Regions from separate parts of the Streptomyces sp. NPDC059255 genome, predicted to be linked through region 2. Evidence: predicted binding sites of a transcription regulator. Region 2 holds the regulator's gene; the other holds the start of a gene.

Region 1 (6,996 bases), on a different contig from region 2:
ACGTCTCCAGCCACCAGGGGAACGTCGACTGGCCGGCCCTGTGGAACAGCGGGGTGAAGTGGGCCTATGTGAAGGCCACCGAGGGGAACTACTACAAGAACCCCTACTTCACCCAGCAGTACAACGGCTCGTACAACGTCGGCATGATCCGCGGCGCGTACCACTTCGGCACGCCCAACGACTCCAGCGGCGCCAACCAGGCGAACTACTTCGTCGACGGCGGGGGCGGCTGGTCCCGCGACGGCAAGACCCTGCCGGGCGTGCTGGACATCGAGTGGAACCCGTACGGCGCCTCCTGCTACGGCAAGACGCCGGCGCAGATGGTCGACTGGATCCGCGACTTCGTGACCACGTACAAGGCGCGCACCGGCCGGGACGCCGTGATCTACACGGCGACGAGCTGGTGGAAGACGTGCACGGGCAACTACGCGGGCTTCGGCTCCACCAACCCGCTGTGGATCGCCCGCTATGACACGACCATCGGCGAGCTGCCCGCGGGCTGGGGGTTCCAGACGATCTGGCAGTACACGTCGACGGGGCCGATCGTGGGTGACCACAACCGGTTCAACGGCGCCCTGGACCGCGTACAGGCGCTGGCCAACGGCTGACCGCTCCCCGCGTCACGGGACAGTCGGGAGGCAGCCGCGGGGCAGCCACGGGACAGTCGCGATGCAGTCGTGGGACATCGCGGGCGAGTGACGGTGCGGGACCCGGTCGGAGCGGAGGGCCTGCCGGGACCGTACGGTCGCACCGCCGCCCGGTGACACGACGAGGCCGCCCGGCCCCCCTCATGGTCGAGGGGGGGCCGGGCGGCCTCCGTGCGCCGGGGTGCCGCGCGGACCGGCTCAGGCCGCGGCGGGGACCCGTACCTCCGCCGGGGCGAGCGCGAGCTCCAGGACCTGGCGGACGTCCGTCACCGGGTGGACCTCCAGCTTGTCGAGGATCTCGGCGGGGACGTCGTCCAGGTCGGCCTCGTTGCGCTTGGGGATCACGACGGTCGTGATGCCCGCACGGTGCGCGGCCAGCAGCTTCTGCTTGAGGCCGCCGATGGGCAGCACGCGGCCCGTCAGCGAGACCTCGCCGGTCATGGCGACGTCCGTACGGACCTGCCGGCCGCTCAGCAGCGAGGCCAGCGCGGTCGTCATCGTGATGCCCGCGCTCGGGCCGTCCTTCGGCACCGCGCCCGCCGGGAAGTGGATGTGCACGCCCCGGTCCTTCAGATCGGCCACCGGCAGCTCCAGTTCCGCGCCGCGCGAGCGCAGGAAGGAGAGCGCGATCCGGGCCGACTCCTTCATCACGTCGCCGAGCTGTCCGGTCAGGGTCAGCCCGGCGCCGCCCGTCTCGGCGTCGGCGAGCGACGCCTCCACGAAGAGGACGTCACCGCCCGCGCCGGTGACCGCGAGACCGGTCGCCACGCCCGGGACCGCCGTGCGGCGCTCCGCCGGGTCCTGCGCGGACTCCGGTACGTGGTGCGGCCGTCCGATCAGCCCGCGCAGGCCGTCGGCGCCGAGGGTGAACGGCAGCTCCCGGTCGCCCAGCTCGTGTTCGGCCGCGATCTTGCGGAGCAGCCGGGCGATCGAGCGCTCCAGGTTCCGCACGCCCGCCTCGCGGGTGTACTCGCCCGCCAGCTTGCGCAGCGCGCCGTCCTCCAGGGTGACCTCGCCGGGCTCCAGGCCCGCGCGCTCCAACTGCCGGGGCAGCAGGTGGTCCCGGGCGATGACGATCTTCTCGTCCTCCGTGTAGCCGTCGAGGCGTACGAGTTCCATACGGTCGAGCAGCGCCTCGGGAATGGCCTCCAGGACGTTGGCCGTGGCGAGGAAGACCACGTCGGAGAGGTCCAGCTCGACCTCCAGGTAGTGGTCGCGGAAGGTGTGGTTCTGCGCCGGGTCGAGGACTTCGAGCAGCGCCGCCGCGGGGTCGCCGCGGAAGTCGGAGCCGACCTTGTCGATCTCGTCGAGCAGGACGACCGGGTTCATCGAACCGGCCTCCTTGATCGCCCGGACGAGGCGCCCCGGCAGGGCTCCGACGTACGTACGCCGGTGGCCGCGGATCTCCGCCTCGTCGCGTACGCCGCCGAGCGCGACCCGGACGAACTTCCGCCCCATGGCGTGCGCGACGCTCTCGCCCAGCGAGGTCTTGCCGACACCGGGCGGCCCGACGAGGGCGAGGACGGCGCCGCCGCGGCGGCCGCCGACGACCCCGAGACCGCGGTCCGCGCGGCGCTTGCGCACGGCCAGGTACTCGGTGATGCGTTCCTTCACGTCCTCCAGGCCGGCGTGTTCGGCGTCCAGGACGGACCGGGCGCCCCTGATGTCGTACCGGTCCTCGGTCCGTTCGTTCCACGGCAGTTCCAGCACGGTGTCGAGCCAGGTGCGGATCCAGGAGCCCTCGGGGCTCTGGTCGGAGGAGCGCTCCAGCTTGTCGACCTCCTTGAGCGCGGCCTCCCGGACCTTCTCGGGGAGGTCGGCGGCCTCGACGCGCGTCCGGTAGTCGTCGGACTCGTCGTCGCCATCCTCGCCGTTGAGCTCGCGCAGCTCCTTGCGTACGGCGTCGAGCTGGCGGCGCAGCAGGAACTCGCGCTGCTGCTTGTCGACGCCTTCCTGGACGTCCTTGGCGATCGACTCGGCGACGTCCTGCTCGGCGAGGTGTTCCCGGAGCTGCTCGGTGGCGAGCTTCAGCCGGGCGACCGGGTCGGTGGTCTCCAGCAGGGCGACCTTCTGCGCGGTGGAGAGGAAGGGCGAGTAGCCGGAGTTGTCGGCGAGCGCCGAGACGTCGTCTATCTGCTGGACGCGGTCGACGACCTGCCAGGCGCCCCGCTTCTTGAGCCAGTCGGTGGCCAGCGCCTTGTACTCGGTGACCAGTTCGGCCACGGCGCCGGGCAGCGGTTCGGGCGCGCTCTCGTCGACGCCGATCCCCTCGACCCAGAGGGCGGCGCCGGGCCCGCTCGTACCGGCCCCGATCCGTACGCGGCCCCGGCCGCGGATGAGCGCGCCGGGATCCCCGTCGGAGAGCCGGCCGACCTGCTCGACGGTCCCGAGCACACCGGTACCGGCGTAGCTCCCGTCGATCCGCGGCACGAGCAGGACGCGGGGCTTTCCGGCGCCCTTGCCGCCCGCGCCGTCCCCGCCGCCGTCCCGGACGGCCGCTTGCGCGGCCTCCACGGCGGCACGGACCTCGGCGTCGGACAGATCGAGCGGCACGACCATGCCGGGCAGCACGACCTCGTCGTCGAGCGGCAGTACGGGAAGCGTGAGCGGTGTGGAGGTGGAAGCCATGGTCTCCCCTTCGGCGTGAAACACGGCGGGACGGCGATACGGCGGTAGCAGTCGGATACCGTCAAGCAAGTTGAGCTATACGGGCTCAATGCTTATGAGCCGGAGATTGTTCCCCCGCTCCAGCTCCCCCGCGTTCGCTCTGAGCGATCGTGTTCACGCACCCCGTCCGGGTGCGTGAACCGGTCCGGGCGGATCGGGCGATAGAGAGGGCGTGAGACTGTTCCGCCCCATGGGGGGAGACCACGACGACGCCGCGCTGCTGCGCGCGGTCGCGCGCGGCGACGCGGCGGGGGCCGAGGCGCTGGCCGAGCTGTACGACCGGCACTCCGGGTGGCTGCTCGCCCGGCTGTCGCGGCGGTGCGCCGATCCCGAGACCGTACGGGAGGTCCTTCAGGACACGTTCCTGACCGTATGGCGCTCGGCGGGGTCGCACCGCGGCGGTGAGGCGGGCGGCTGGCTGTGGGTGATCGCCGCGCGGCGGCTGGTCGACGCGGTGCGGGCGCGGTCCAGGGCGGAGCGCGGTACGTCCTGGCGGCCGGAGTACGAGCCGCCGGCCCACGCGCCGTCCGCCGAGGAACGCGTCCTGGCCGGGCTGGAGTACGGCGATGTCGGCGCCGCCCTCGACCGGATCTCCCCCGAGCTGCGCGACGTGCTGCGCGCGACGGTCGTCGACGGGCTCACCACCCGCGAGACGGCGCGGCTGCTCGGCATCCCGGAGGGCACGGTCAAGACCCGCGCGATGCGGGCGCGCAAGGAGCTGCGCGCCGCGCTGGAACGCATCGCTCCGCTGGGAGGAACGGCATGAGGGACGGCGTGAGGGATGGCATGGGGAACGGCACGGGGGACAGCGGGAGCGCCGGAGCGGGCCGGGCGGCCGGGGCGTGGCACGTGGCGGAGGCACTGGCGGCCCGGTACGCGGCGGGCACCGCCCCGGAGCCGGACGCCTGGTCGTTGGAGAAGCACATCGAAGCGTGCGGCGCGTGCGCCGTCCGGGTGTCCGCGGCGGTACGGGGGACCGCCGCGGGCACCGTACTCGCCGACGTACGGGGCTCCCTGCTCGCCGCGGTCACCCCGCCGCCCCCGCGCACCGACGAGGCTCCGCACTCCGGTCCCGGGTACGGGCGTGGCCGTGGGTTCGGGCGGGATCGTGGGTTCGGGCGGGCACCCGGGTTCGGGCGGGCTCCGGCTGTCGGGTTCGGCGCGCGGGTGCTGTGGGCGGCGGGTCCCGCGCTGCGCGGATCCTGGCTGGTCGCGCTGGTGCTGGTCGCGGCGGGGGCGGTCGGGCTGGCGTACGCCACCGGCTTCACGGGCGCCCGCCCGCTGCTGCTGGCACTGGCCCCGGTGCTGCCGCCCGCCGGGGTCGCCGTGTCGTACGGGCGGTACGCGGATCCGATGCACGAGATCGGCGCGGCCACCCCGGGCGGCGGGCTGCGGCTGCTGCTGACCAGGACCGCCGTCGTCCTCGCGGTGAGCCTGCCGCCGCTGACACTGGTCGGGGTGCTGCTGCCGACCGCCGCACCGGGCACGCCCGCCGCGGCGGCCTGGCTGCTGCCGGGGCTGGCGCTGACGCTGGCCGCGCTGGCGCTCGGCTCGTACATCGGGCACCGGCCGGCGGCCTGCGCGGTCGGCGCGGCGTGGGCGCTGGCCCTCTCCGTACCGCTGCTGAGAACGGCGCGCGCCGGGGCGGCCCCGGACGAACTGGTCGAACTCTCCGCGCAGCTGGCCCGGTTGCTGTCCGGGACGGCGGCGCAGGGCCTCTGGGGCGCGGGGGTGGCGGTGTGCGCGGCCGTGCTGGTGGCGCGGCGGCACTCCTTCGACCGGCCGGCCCCGGGGCACTGGTGAATCGTCCGATGGACCCGCACAACGCGGAAACGAAGAACAACGAGAAGAACAACGAAAGAAACGAGGGCCGCGGTATGACCGCGTCGGTGGCGGTACACGGGTTGACGGTCAGGCACCGCAAGAAGGTCGCGCTGGACGCTGTGCATCTGGGCTTCGGCAAGGGTGTGCACGGGCTGCTCGGCCCGAACGGCGCGGGCAAAACCTCCCTGATCCGGGTGCTGGCGACGGTTGCCGCGCCGGCCGGCGGGCGGGTGGAGCTGCTGGGCCGCGATGTCGCGGAGCACCGTGGCCGCGCGGAGGTGCGGCGGCGGCTCGGCTATCTGCCGCAGCAGTTCGGCTATTACCCGGGTTTCACGGTGCGCGAGTTCGTCGCGTACGTGGCATGGCTCAAGGAGATGGACGCGGCCGGCGTACCGGCGGCGGTGGAGCGCGCGGTGGAGCGGGTGGGGCTCGCGGACCGGATCGACGCGAAGGTGAAGACGCTGTCGGGGGGCATGGTGCGGCGGGTGGGCATCGCGCAGGCGCTCGTCAACGAGCCGGAACTGCTGCTGCTAGACGAGCCGACGGCCGGTCTCGATCCGGAGCAGCGGGTCGAATTCCGCGCACTGCTCCGGGAGGTCGGCACCACGGCCACGGTGATCGTCTCGACGCATCTCGTGGAGGACGTCGCGGCGGCCTGCTCGGAGGTGACGCTGCTGGAGGCGGGCCGGGTGGCGTTCCGGGGGACGACAGCGGATCTGACGGCGCTGGGCGAGAACACCGGGGAGGACCGGCGAGAAGCTTGCGGGGCGGGGGGCGGGGTCAGTATCGGGGCCCGGGCCGGGGCCGGCGACCATCCGATCGAACGCGGCTACACGGCGGCGCTACGGTCCCACCGCACCGGCGCCGCGCGGGGCCGAGCGGGGACCACAGCCGCCACCCCGGCCACCGCCACCGCCGGATCCGAGGGCGCCGAGTGAGCGCCTCCGACGCCCCTGACATCTCTGGCATCTCCGACATCCCCGATATCCCCGGCGCCCCCGACGTCCCCGACGTCCCGGATTCCCACGGCTCCGGGGCGGCGCACGGGGCATCGGGTATCGGAACGCCCGACATCGGAAGGCCGGAGATCGGGGCGTCGAGGATCCCGGCACCCGGCACCGGAACGCCGGAGATCGAGGCGCCTGGGATCCGGACGCCCGGTATCAGAACGCCGCGAACCCGCCCCACCCGACCTGTGACCACCTCCGCCGCCACGGCCACGATAACCGCCGTGGCCGCCGCCGATTCCGCCAAGACCGGCGATCCCGGCGCCCTCGTACCGCCCACCATCCCGCCCCCGCACCGCCGGACCCGTGGCGTCCTGGGGACCGAGTTGCGGCGCGGCGTCGGGCCCTGGTCCGCGGGTGCCGTGGTGGTCGTCTGCTGGGTGACGATGTACGGCAAGTCGCCCCAGTGGATGGGCCGCTGGACGGAGACCACCGGCCTGCTACGCGTCATGCTGCTGATCTGCGGGCCGCTCGCCGTCGCCGTCGGCTGCTGGCAGGGCGGGCGGGAGCGGCGGCGGGCCACCGGGGACCTGCTCGCCTCGCTCCCCCGCGCCCCGCTGCGCCGGACGCTGCTCGCCGTGGCGCCCGCCGCGGTGTGGCCGCCCGCCGGGTATCTCCTCGCCGCGGCGGGGTGTGCCCTGGCGACCTGGCCGTACACCGGTGGCGGCCGGCCGTTCCTGTCGCAGACCGCCGCCGACGCCGTGGCCATGGCGGCGCTCGGGGTGCTCGGTTTCGTGGCCGGCCGGCTGATCCGCTGGCGACTGGCAGCGCCACTGCTCGCCGCCGTCACCTATATCGGGCTCGGCATACCCGCGTACGCGGACTCCCCGGCCCGCTGGCTCGGCCCGGCC
Region 2 (6,996 bases):
GACACAACCGGACGCGGTGACCCACAGAGGACCGTCGCCCGCTGTGTCGGCGGAGGCGCGCGCCCTGCTCGACCGGTTCGCCCGGGGCGAGCAGGTCGGGCGCGCCGAGCCCGGCTGCACCGAACTGATCGCCCTCGGCCTGGCGGTCCACGACCCGCACCACGACCGGTGGGGCATGGCCGACCTGCGCCACGCCGAGGAGACCGCCATGGCCGAGGAGCGGGCCGGCATAGCCCGCCACCTCCAGCGCATGCGGCAACTCGCCGATCTCTACCGCGAACTGGGAACGTACGAATCGCCCACCGGAAACGGAATCGAGTTTCTCGACCGGCTCGAACACGTCAATGCCGCCATCATGCAGGCAGCGGATTACGCGCGGTCCCACATGTACACGGCGCACCCGGTAAACCGGACCGCGGCAGGGCTGACCGCGGTCATCCCCCGCGAGATCAAGCTCCTGGAACGCGGCATCACCCGCCGCACCATTTACTCCGAATCCGCCCGCACCCGCGCCGCGGAACAGGAGTGGGCGACGACCATGAGCGCGCACGGCGCGGAGATTCGTACGCTCGCCTCCGATTTCGAGCGAATGATCCTCGTGGACAGAAGATTCGCCATCATTTCCGACCACCGGGACGAGCCGAACAGAATGACCGCGTTCAAAGTGACGCACCCCGGCATGGTGGCTTTCCTCCAACACCTCTTCGAGCAGCAGTGGGAGCGGGCCGAGCCCTGGATGGGCGGCCGGTTCCGGCCGAGGGAGGGCATCGTCACGACGGGCCGCTCCCGGCGCATCCTCAACAAGCTCCGCGAGGGCCGGACCCTCAAGCAGATCGCCAGCGAACTGGAGGTCAGCCTGCGCACCGTCAACACCGACCTGAACAAGCTGTACGAGGTCGTCGGCGTGGACACGCTCTTCTCGCTCGGGGTGTGGTGGGGGTCAGAGGCCGCCGCCGAGGAACGCAAACGGGGCTGACCGCGTGCGGGCGGGACGACCGTGCGCGAGCGGGACCGACCCGCGCCGAGCGCTCAGCGGAACGCCCGGCCGGGGAGATCCCGGCCGGGCGCTCCGAGGTAGTCGGTGGCGTCTGTGGCGTCGTGACGTCGGTGACGTCAGTCCGTCGGGCGCTTGGGCTTCGGGCGCCACACCACCAGCGCGCTCGTCTGCTGCACGTCCTGGTACGGCACCAGGTCCCGGCGGTACGAGGCGTGCACCTGCGCCTCGCGCTGCTGCATCGCCGCCGCGGCGCCGTCCACCGCGGACGCCAGCTCGGCGACCCTGGCCTGGAGCGCGGCGACCTGGTTCTCCAGCTCGATGATGCGCTTGATTCCGGCCAGATTGATGCCCTCGTCCTGCGAGAGCTGCTGCACCTGCCGGAGCAGTTCGATGTCCCGGGCCGAGTAGCGGCGCCCGCGGCCCGCCGTACGGTCCGGGGAGACCAGGCCGAGGCGGTCGTACTGCCTCAGGGTCTGCGGGTGCAGCCCGGAGAGCTGGGCCGCCACCGAGATGACGTACACCGGCGTCTCCTCGGTCAGCGCGTACGCCCTGCCGAACGATGAGGACGGCCGCCGCCGCCCGTCCCTGTCCATCGGGTCATGCTCCCTTCGCCGCCTGGAACAGCTCCGCCCGCGGGTTCTCGTCCGCGGTCGCCTTCCGGTATGCCTCCAGCGCGTCGCGCGCCTGGCCGCCGAGGTCCTTGGGCACGACCACCTCGACGGTCACCAGCAGGTCGCCGCGGCTGCCGTCCTTGCGTACGGCGCCCTTGCCACGGGCCCGCATCGTACGGCCGTTGGGGGTGCCCGCGGGCAGCTTCAGCGTGACCGGTGGGCCACCCAGCGTGGGAACCCGCACCTCGCCGCCGAGCGCCGCCTCCGCGAAGGTGACGGGCACGGTGATGGTGAGGTTGTCGTCCTTGCGGCCGAAGACCGGGTGCGCGTCGACATGGACGACGACGTACAGGTCGCCGCCCGGGCCGCCGCGCTCGCCGGGAGCGCCCTTGCCCCGGAGCCTGATCCGCTGGCCGTCGCTGACGCCCGCGGGGATGCGGACCTGCATGGTCCGCGAGGACCTGGCCCGTCCGCTGCCCTTGCAGACCTCGCATGGGTCCTGGGCGATCAGCCCGCGCCCCTTGCAGTCCACGCAGGGGTCGGTCAGCGAGAAGCCGCCGCCCGAGCCGCGCGAGACCTGGCCGGTGCCCACACAGGTCGGGCAGACCCGCGGGGAGCCGTTCTTGTCACCGGTGCCCGAACACGCCTTGCAGGGCGCCTGGCTGGACATCCGCAGCGGGACCGTGGCCCCGTCGACGGCCTCCGTGAAGCTGAGCGTCACCTCGGTGTCGATGTCCTGGCCGCGGCGCGGCTGCGTACGGGTGCCGGGGCCGCCGCGGTTGAACAGCCCGCCGAAGACGTCACCGAGCCCGCCGCCGAAGCCGCCGGCGCCGGCCGGGCCGCCCTGCGCGCCGCCCTGACCGCCGCCGAAGAGGTCGCCCAGGTCGAAGTTGAACGAGCCGTTGCCGCCCGCGCCGGGCCCCGGCCGGAACCCGCCGTTGCCGAAGAGCGAGCGCGCCTCGTCGTACTCCTTGCGCCGCTTGGGGTCGCCGAGGATGTCGTTCGCCTCGGAGATCTCCTTGAAGCGCTCCTCCGCCTTGGCGTCGCCCTTGTTGGCGTCCGGGTGGTACTCGCGGGCGAGCTTCCGGTACGCCTTCTTGATCTCGGCCTCGGTGGCGTCCTTCGGAACGCCGAGAACCTTGTAGTAGTCCTTCTCCACGAAGTCCTTCGTGCTCATCCTCGACGTCCCTCCTCTCCGCCCGCACCGGCACCGCCGGTCACCGCGTCACCTGTGTCCGGAACGCCGCCGGCGCGTCGTGCGCCGGCCGCGTCCCGGATATCGACGGCGTGCTCCGTGCCGTCTCCGTCAGCCCTGATCGGGCCCACCGTTCTCCTTGTCATCGGCCGACTCCGCCTGCTCCTCGGCGGACTTCGTCTTGCCACCCGGCTGCGGCTCGGCCACCGCGACCCGGGCGGGCCTGATCGTGCGCTCGCCGAACCGGTACCCGGGCTGCAGGATCGCGACGCACGTCGTCTCCGTGACGTCCGGCGCGTACGAGTGCATCAGGGCCTCGTGGATCGTCGGGTCGAAGGGCTCGCCCTCCGTACCGAACGGCTGGAGCCCCAGCTTGACCGTGACCGCTTCCAGCGACTCGGCGACGGACTTGAAGCCGCCGACCAGCTCGTCGTGGTCCCGCGCCCGCCCGATGTCGTCGAGCACGGGCAGAAGTTCGGTGAGCAGGTTCGCGACCGCGATCTCCTTGACGGAGACCCGGTCCCGCTCCACGCGCCTGCGGTAGTTCTGGTACTCGGCCTGGAGCCGCTGAAGGTCAGCCGTACGCTCGCCGAGCGCCGTACGGACCTGGTCGAGCTGGGCCAGCAGGCCCGCGTCCTGGATGTCCCCGGCGGGGGCCGCCGCCCCGGACTCCTTCGCGGAGTCCGGCTCGGCGGCCTTCGGCGTGGCGTCGTCGGCGCCGGAGGGGACATCGGGCTTCTCCTCGAAGCCCGGGGTCTCCTCTGTCACGCCGCACCGTCCTTCCTGGGCTTCTCGTCGTCGACGATCTCGGCGTCCACGACGTCGTCCTCGGGCTTGGCCTGACCGGCGCCCGCGGCGCCGTCGGGGCCGGCGGCACCGGACGCCTGGGCGTCCGCGTACATCGCCTGTCCGAGCTTCTGGGACACGGCCGCGACCTTCTCCGTGGCGGTACGGATCTCGGCGGTGTCCTCGCCCTTCAGCTTCTCCTTGAGGTCGGCGATCGCCGTCTCGACCTCGGTCTTGATCTCGCCCGGGACCTTCTCCTCGTTGTCCTTGAGGAACTTCTCGGTCTGGTAGACGAGCTGCTCGGCCTGGTTGCGGGTCTCCGCGGCCTCGCGGCGGCGGTGGTCCTCGTCCGCGTACTTCTCGGCCTCTTCGCGCATCCGGTTGACCTCGTCCTTCGGCAGCGAGGAGCCACCGGTGACGGTCATCTTCTGCTCCTTGCCGGTGCCGAGGTCCTTCGCGGCCACGTGCATGATGCCGTTGGCGTCGATGTCGAAGGCGACCTCGATCTGCGGCACACCACGCGGCGCGGGCGGCAGACCGGTCAGCTCGAACATACCGAGCTTCTTGTTGTACGCGGCGATCTCGCGCTCGCCCTGGTAGACCTGGATCTGCACGGACGGCTGGTTGTCCTCGGCCGTCGTGAAGATCTCCGAGCGCTTCGTCGGAATCGTGGTGTTCCGCTCGATGAGCTTGGTCATGATGCCGCCCTTGGTCTCGATACCCAGGGACAGCGGGGTGACGTCGAGGAGCAGGACGTCCTTGACCTCACCCTTCAGGACACCGGCCTGGAGCACGGCGCCGATGGCGACGACCTCGTCCGGGTTGACGCCCTTGTTGGCCTCGCGGCCACCGGTCAGCTCCTTGACGAGCTCGGCGACGGCGGGCATACGCGTCGAACCACCGACGAGCACCACGTGGTCGATCTCGGAGAGCTGGATGCCCGCGTCCTTGATGACGTTGTGGAACGGGGTCTTGCACCGGTCCAGCAGGTCGGCCGTGAGCTGCTGGAACTGGGAGCGGGTGACCTTCTCGTCCAGGTGCAGCGGGCCCTCGGCGGACGCCGTGATGTACGGCAGGTTGATCGTGGTCTCCGTGGAGGACGACAGCTCGATCTTCGCCTTCTCCGCGGCCTCGCGGAGACGCTGGAGAGCCATCTTGTCCTTGGACAGGTCCACGCCGTGGCCGTTGGCGAACTGCTTCACCAGGAAGTCGACGAGACGCTGGTCCCAGTCGTCACCACCGAGGTGGTTGTCACCGTTGGTGGCCTTCACCTCGACGACGCCGTCGCCGATCTCCAGCAGCGAGACGTCGAACGTACCGCCACCGAGGTCGAAGACGAGGATGGTCTGGTCGTCCTTGTCGAGCCCGTAGGCCAGGGCGGCCGCCGTCGGCTCGTTGACGATACGCAGGACGTTCAGGCCCGCGATCTCGCCGGCCTCCTTGGTGGCCTGGCGCTCCGAGTCGTTGAAGTACGCCGGGACGGTGATCACCGCGTCGGTGACCTTCTCGCCCAGGTACGCCTCGGCGTCCCGCTTCAGCTTCTGCAGCACGAAGGCCGACATCTGCTGGGGGTTGAAGTCCTTGCCGTCGAGGTTGATCTTCCAGTCGGTGCCCATGTGGCGCTTGACCGACCGGATGGTCCTGTCGACGTTCGTGACCGCCTGGCGCTTCGCGACCTCTCCGACGAGCACCTCGCCGTTCTTGGCGAAGGCGACGACGGACGGCGTGGTCCTGGCGCCCTCTGCGTTGGTGATGACGGTGGGCTCGCCGCCTTCGAGAACGCTGACGACGGAGTTAGTCGTGCCCAGGTCGATGCCGACCGCACGTGCCATTTCGATTCCTCCAGGTGACTTGAGTGGAACAGGCTCAAGGATGCATCACAGATCCCACGGAGTCAAAGGACCTGAGTCGAGAAGGCTCAACTATTGTGCGCCCACTCCCCGACCGCGCCGAATCACGCCGAAACGGGCACGGCAGACGACTCCGCCCGGGGTGCCTACCCGATCCATACCGGTCCAGCATGCGATCGTTCTGCACCAAAAGCCATAAATCGCTCAGAGAACGGTCAGATGTGACCACGAAGCGACCTGTACCCCAGACACCTCAGGCACCCAGGACACCCCAGACGCTCTGGACACCCCAGGCGCCCCGGACATCCCCGCCACCGAACCCGCACCTCGCACGGCTCGATCAGCTCCGCCCGCACCTCGCACGGCTCGATCAGCTCCGCCCGCATCTCGCACGGCTCGCACGGCCCGGCCGGCTCCGCCCGCACCTCGAACCCAAGCGCCTGCTCGACGTAACCCTCGGCTCGGCCCTGCTGCTCCTGGCCTCGCCCGTCCTCGCGGCCGCCGCCCTCGCCCTCGCGCTCTCCCGCCCGGCCGGTGGCGTCTTCGTGCGCGACTACCGCACCGGGTTCAACGGACACCCCTTCCTCCTGAGTTCCCTGCGCACCCGCCGCTTCCGGCTCGACCTGCTCTCCCGGCTGCCCCACGTCGTACGCGGCCACCTCTCCCTGGTCGGTCCGGCGCCCCTCACGTTCGGCTCCCCCGCGGCCGCGGCGCCCTGGCGGCAGCTCGTACGGCCCGGGCTGACCGGGCTCGCGCAGGTGCGGCGCCACTCGGCGCTGCCGTGGAACGAGGCGCCCCTGCTGGACCAGCACTACGTGGAGCAGCACTGGATCGGCCTCGACCTGTCGATCCTCGCCCGCACACCCGGCGCGCTCATGCGACGGGTCAGGGTGGCCTCAGCGACACAGATCACCGGCCCGACGGCTACATTGCGGCGGAATAAGTGGGTACCCTCAGCACGAGCCGATTAAGTTACCGCTTAGTACGATCAGTCTGAGCGCGGTTCCGGATCTCCCACCGTCGCAGGCCCGAGGAGCCCCCGAAATGCAACTCGCCGCGATCATCGTGTCGCTGGTTCTCGCCGTCGTAGGTGTCGCGCTGTTCGCCCGAGCCATCGCGCAGATCTACCGCTTCGTACGGCTCGGGCAGCCCGGGCCCGCCGGGACACGTACCGACGAACCCGGGCAACGCACCCTGACGGTGGCCAAGGAGTTCCTCGGCCACACCCGGATGAACGCCTGGGGCGTCGTCGGCGTCGCGCACTGGTTCGTCGCGGTCGGGTTCTTCTCGCTCGTCCTGACCCTGGTCAACGCCTTCGGGCAGCTGTTCAAGGCCGACTGGCTGCTGCCGGTGATCGGCGGCTGGACCCCGTACGAGGTCTTCGTCGAGCTGATCGGCCTGCTGACCACGCTCGGCATCCTGACGCTGATCGTCATCCGCCAGCTCTCGCTGCCCGGCCGGGCCGGGCGCAAGTCCCGCTTCGCGGGCTCCAATCTGGGCCAGGCCTACTTCGTCGAGGCTGTCATCCTGACCATCGGGATCGCCATCCTCGTCCTG

Evidence for each region. The regulator HspR, encoded in region 2, represses chaperone genes until heat shock. The targets are predictions, from matches to a motif close to TTGAGNNNNNNNNNCTCAA.
Region 1: the regulator HspR is predicted to act here: its motif matches at 3,346-3,364, upstream of lon (endopeptidase La).

Annotation. Positions count from the first base shown of each region.
Region 1 covers NZ_JBHYZP010000031.1:28,948-35,943, forward strand. The annotation lists gene ACFXKG_RS29630 (lysozyme) at 1-608, shown strand, start outside; gene lon (endopeptidase La) at 846-3,275, opposite strand; gene ACFXKG_RS29640 (RNA polymerase sigma factor) at 3,505-4,080, shown strand; gene ACFXKG_RS29645 (zf-HC2 domain-containing protein) at 4,101-5,117, shown strand; gene ACFXKG_RS29650 (ABC transporter ATP-binding protein) at 5,192-6,076, shown strand; gene ACFXKG_RS29655 (hypothetical protein) at 6,370-6,996, shown strand, end outside.
Region 2 covers NZ_JBHYZP010000005.1:4,624-11,619, reverse strand. The annotation lists gene ACFXKG_RS08860 (hypothetical protein) at 1-976, shown strand, start outside; gene ACFXKG_RS08855 (heat shock protein transcriptional repressor HspR) at 1,114-1,590, opposite strand; gene dnaJ (molecular chaperone DnaJ) at 1,595-2,785, opposite strand; gene grpE (nucleotide exchange factor GrpE) at 2,915-3,571, opposite strand; gene dnaK (molecular chaperone DnaK) at 3,568-5,421, opposite strand; gene ACFXKG_RS08835 (sugar transferase) at 5,661-6,410, shown strand; gene ACFXKG_RS08830 ((Fe-S)-binding protein) at 6,484-6,996, shown strand, end outside.